Regions from separate parts of the Synechococcus sp. R55.4 genome, predicted to be linked through region 1. Evidence: predicted binding sites of a transcription regulator. Region 1 holds the regulator's gene; the other holds the start of a gene.
What was found. Region 1 encodes NtcA, which controls nitrogen genes in cyanobacteria. Its sites were predicted from a motif close to GTANCNNNNGNTAC; they were not measured.
Positions count from the first base shown of each region.

Region 2: a site for NtcA is predicted at 1,026-1,039, ahead of urtA (urea ABC transporter substrate-binding protein). Genes of this name have one in related genera too.

Region 1 covers NZ_JANSIF010000030.1:19,780-21,981, reverse strand. The annotation lists gene eno (phosphopyruvate hydratase) at 1-443, opposite strand, end outside; gene ntcA (global nitrogen regulator NtcA) at 682-1,356, opposite strand; gene NW842_RS08425 (M61 family metallopeptidase) at 1,646-2,202, shown strand, end outside.
Region 2 covers NZ_JANSIF010000025.1:10,077-12,278, forward strand. The annotation lists gene NW842_RS07390 (S9 family peptidase) at 1-912, opposite strand, end outside; gene urtA (urea ABC transporter substrate-binding protein) at 1,293-2,202, shown strand, end outside.

The DNA of each region.
Region 1 (2,202 bases):
ATCAGCGGCACCGGCAGCAGGTTGGCAAAGGGCCCCCCCAGGTATTTGTAAAGAGGCAAGCCCACTGCTTCCGCAGCCGCTTTGGCTGTCGCCAGAGAAACTGCCAAAATAGCGTTGGCCCCCAGGCGGGACTTGTTGGGGGTGCCGTCCAGGTCGATCAGCAACTGGTCAATACGGGCTTGGTTGAGGGCATCTTCTCCCTGCAGCTCCGACTGGATGGGGCCAAGGATGTTTTCCACCGCCCTCAGCACACCCTTACCGCCGTAGCGTTTGGGATCCCCGTCCCGCAGCTCATGGGCCTCAAAGGTACCGGTCGAAGCGCCGCTGGGAACCTGCGCCAAGCCCGTCGCCCCATTGGCTAGACCCACCAGGGCTTCTAGGGTGGGACGCCCTCGCGAGTCGAGGATCTCATGGGCGGTAATCCACTCGATGGCCGTTTCCACAGTTACACCTCAGCAATTGGCTAGATAGCTCTGGCCAAAGCCAGATCCCCCCATAGACTAGTAGATTCTTGCCCGCGATCCGGTCAGCTTCCAGAAAACTTTAAGTCTGTCCTTCGGGCACAGAGATTCTTCAAGGCTGCAGCAGTAGATTGAACATAGGCCGGCCAGAGCTTCAACTAGCCGTCGAGCGGGGTTTGCCTGGGCAAGGTGCTACTCAGGAGGTGTTCTCCTCTTCCTTCTAGGCAAAGCGATGGCTCAGCCGCATCGGGTCGTGTACGGTGATCTTCTTCTTGTGAATGGAGATGTACTTCTTCTTGCGCAGCTCTCCCAACAGGCGGGTGATGGTGACGCGGGTTGAGCCAATGGCCTCGGCAATGGCCTGGTGAGACAGCTTGAGATCGATGGTGACCCCATCTGGGCCAGGCACCCCGAAATCGCGACAGAGAATCAACAAAAAGCTGACCAGACGGGATCCCATGTCGCGATGAGCCAGCGTCTCGATCATCATCTCCGTTTGCAAGATACGAGACGACAGGCTTTTAACCAGCAACATGGCCAGTTCGGCGTTCTCCTGCAAGGATTTTTCCACCTGCTCGATCGGCAGAGAGAGTAACTCGGTAGGTGTAAAAGCCACCGAGTGATAAAAGCGGTCGGAGCGCTGTCCCGTGATAAAGGAGAGCACGCCGAAGATGCTGTTTTCCCGCAGGAGGGCAACGGTGATTTCCTCTCCCATTTCGTAGACCCGCGAGAGCTTAACGGCTCCCTTTACCAAAAAGTAAACCCGCTCCGCCGGATCCCCTGGAAAAAAAATGGTCTTCCCGCGCTCAAACGTTTCGATAACCGGAGGATGGTGAGGGCCTCCCAATTGCTTGAAGGCTGTGATCAGAGATTTTTCCGCTACGGCCACCGCCATACTCATCAACCTTTTAAGGTCAGTTTATACCTAAGATCAACCTACTAAGATCAATCTAGAAGCATTAGGCTAGGTTGCAACCCATTGACTTCAGAATCTACGAGGATACCAAGATTTACCCTAAAGTAGAAGGTTCTGCCTAGGTATCTTTGTAGCACGCGCTACATTTTTAAGTCTCGTTGCTGCTCTCCAGCCAAAGGCAGAGGTTAGGATAGGAGCCATTGTCGCTGGGGGTTGCGTCGGCCCTTGGCGGTAGAGAGTGGAGTGGGTTGGAACATTCTATCTATCTATGGGGAGCCCGGAGGCTGTTGTTGCTGCACCTTCTCAACTGAGCCGCCAGCATTTCACAGTGCGGATGCCGGATCCGGCCAATCACCTGCTGGAGGTGGAACTGCAGATCCAAGAGGTGGATCCAGAGGTGCCTTTGCGGCTGCGACTGCCGGTGTGGACGCCGGGATCCTACTTGGTGCGGGAGTATGCCCGTCATGTACAGGAGTTTCAGGCGGCAACCGAGCAAGGGATCCCTTTGGCCTGGCGGAAGGTGGATAAGAATACCTGGCAAATCGATCCGCCGGGTTCTTCTGCTGTGAAGGTGTGCTATCGGGTCTATGCCTATGAGCTGACGGTGCGCACAAACCATCTGGATTTGACCCACGCCTATTTCAACGGGGCAGCGCTCTTCCTCTACGTGCCCGGTCGCGAGCGGGAACCCTACACTTTGACGGTGATCCCCCCCAAGCCGGATTGGCACATCGCCACCAGTTTGCGGCCCTTGACCTCTCCTTCTGAGGATCCCACTTCCGGCCAGTCTTTTGTGGCAGAGGACTATGACGAGCTGGTGGATAG
Region 2 (2,202 bases), on a different contig from region 1:
CTGTCCTGAATGGGGATCCAGATAAGCCAGATGAGACAGCCCGTCTTGTTCATAACAGGCCAGGATGCGCCCATCGCCACAGAAGCCGTAGGTGCTCAGGCCAAACACCCACTGCGGCTCTCCAAACTCCGCTTCCATAGGGCAGAGGGGAATGGGGCCCTGGGGATCCCAGCGATAGAGGTTCCACCAGCCGCTGCAATCGGAAACAAAGTAGAGATCCCCCTCCGGTGACCACTGGGGCTGGAAGATCGACTCGGCAGGGCCACCGGCCAGCTTTTGAGGTTCTCCCAAGCTGCCGTCAGGGTTCACCTCAGACCGCCACAGCTCTGTGCCGTCCCAGGGCATTTGGGGGTGATCCCAGGTCAGCCATACCAAGGTCTGGCCGTCTGGACTGAGGCGCGGGCTGGCGTAGAAGTCGTGCCCAGAAGCCAAAATCTGCTGGGATCCACTTGCTAAGTCAATCGAGACAAGGCTGTTTTCCGGCTCTCCCTGGCGGCTGTGATCCTCCCGCACACAGAGGATGCGTCCACGCGCCCGATCCACCACCCCGTCGGCGTAGCGATAGGGGCCTGCTTCCGTCAGGGGCTGGGGATCTGAACCCGGCAGCAGGCGGTAGAGCCGTTGGTCAGCGAAGTTGCAAAAATACACTACCCCTGCCGACACCCAATAAGCTCCACCCCCATACTCATGCACCCGTGTCCGCACATTGAAAGGTGCCGGTGTCAGCTCCACCAGGATCCCGTCGGCAGAGCGCCGCATCAACACGTTGCGCCCTTTTTCTTGCGGGCGGCCCTCCGTCCAGTAGAGATCCCCCTGATCCCAAACCATCTGTCCCAAGCGCAGGGATCCCGTCACCACCAGGTCAGCGGTAATCGGGGATCGCCAAGATCCATAGCCAGCCTGTTGCACCATAAGCTGTTAACTCTCAACTAATTCTCGACCCCAGAACCCCTATTATGCCGGCAGCAAGGGATCCCTGCCTTTGCCTACAGCCTGTGGGGAAAGGGCTCGGATTCTGGGAAAAGGTATCCCGCGATACAATTCTCTCCGGGCTGAATGGGTTTGATGGAACACGTTAAGGCAACAGGGACGCACGACGCTTTCTCGACTGCAGGATTAGCCTTTCCCCTGTTGACGTTGGGAAGGCATTCGGTGAAAGCCTCAGCTGAGCGCAGTTGGGCAGGTTCAACACATGGGCGAGGTGATGAGCTAGGTGCTTCCCCCCGTTGGCCGGGCTGCTGCAACTGTACTTCTTAACACCCTTTGCACTCACTTCGTTTCGGAGATCACCGATGGCTCAATCTTTTAATCGTCGTCAAGTGCTGAAAATGGGCGCTCTGGCTGGAGCCGGGGCGGCGCTGGGGCCGCAGATCTGGGTGAAGCGGTCTGTGCCCGCCTACGCCCAGGGAGAGACCATTCGCGTTGGCATTTTGCACTCCCTCAGCGGCACCATGGCCATTTCAGAAACCAGCGTGGTGGATGCCGAAAAGCTGGCTATCAAAGAGATCAATGCCGCCGGTGGGGTTTTGGGCAAGCAGATCGAGCCGATTATCGAGGATGGGGCTTCCGATTGGCCAACCTTTGCCGAGAAAGCCACCAAATTGATCGATGTGGACAAGGTGGCAACGGTATTCGGCTGCTGGACTTCGGCCAGTCGCAAAGCCGTGTTGCCGGTGTTTGAATCCAAGCAGCACCTGCTCTGGTATCCCGTGCAGTACGAAGGACAAGAGTGCTCCAAAAACATCTTCTACACCGGCGCTGCCCCCAACCAGCAGATCGAGCCTTCGGTGGAATGGCTGCTCAAGAACAAGGGCAAAGAGTTCTTCCTGGTGGGATCCGACTACGTGTTCCCCCGCACGGCCAACACCATCATCAAGGCCCAGTTGGAAGCCCTGGGGGGCAAGGTGGTGGGTGAAGACTATCTGCCTTTGGGCAACACAGAAGTTACTCCCATCATCAGCAAGATCCGGGCCGCTCTTCCCAATGGCGGTGTGATCTACAACAGCTTGAATGGCGACAGCAACGTGGCCTTTTTCAAACAGTTGAAAGGGGCAGGGCTGGGGCCAGATCGCTATCCTTCCATGTCCGTCAGCATTGCTGAAGAAGAGGTACAGGCCATCGGCCCCGAATTCTTGGAAGGGCACTTCGCCGCCTGGAACTACTTTATGACGGTGGATACGCCTGCCAACAAGAAGTTTGTGG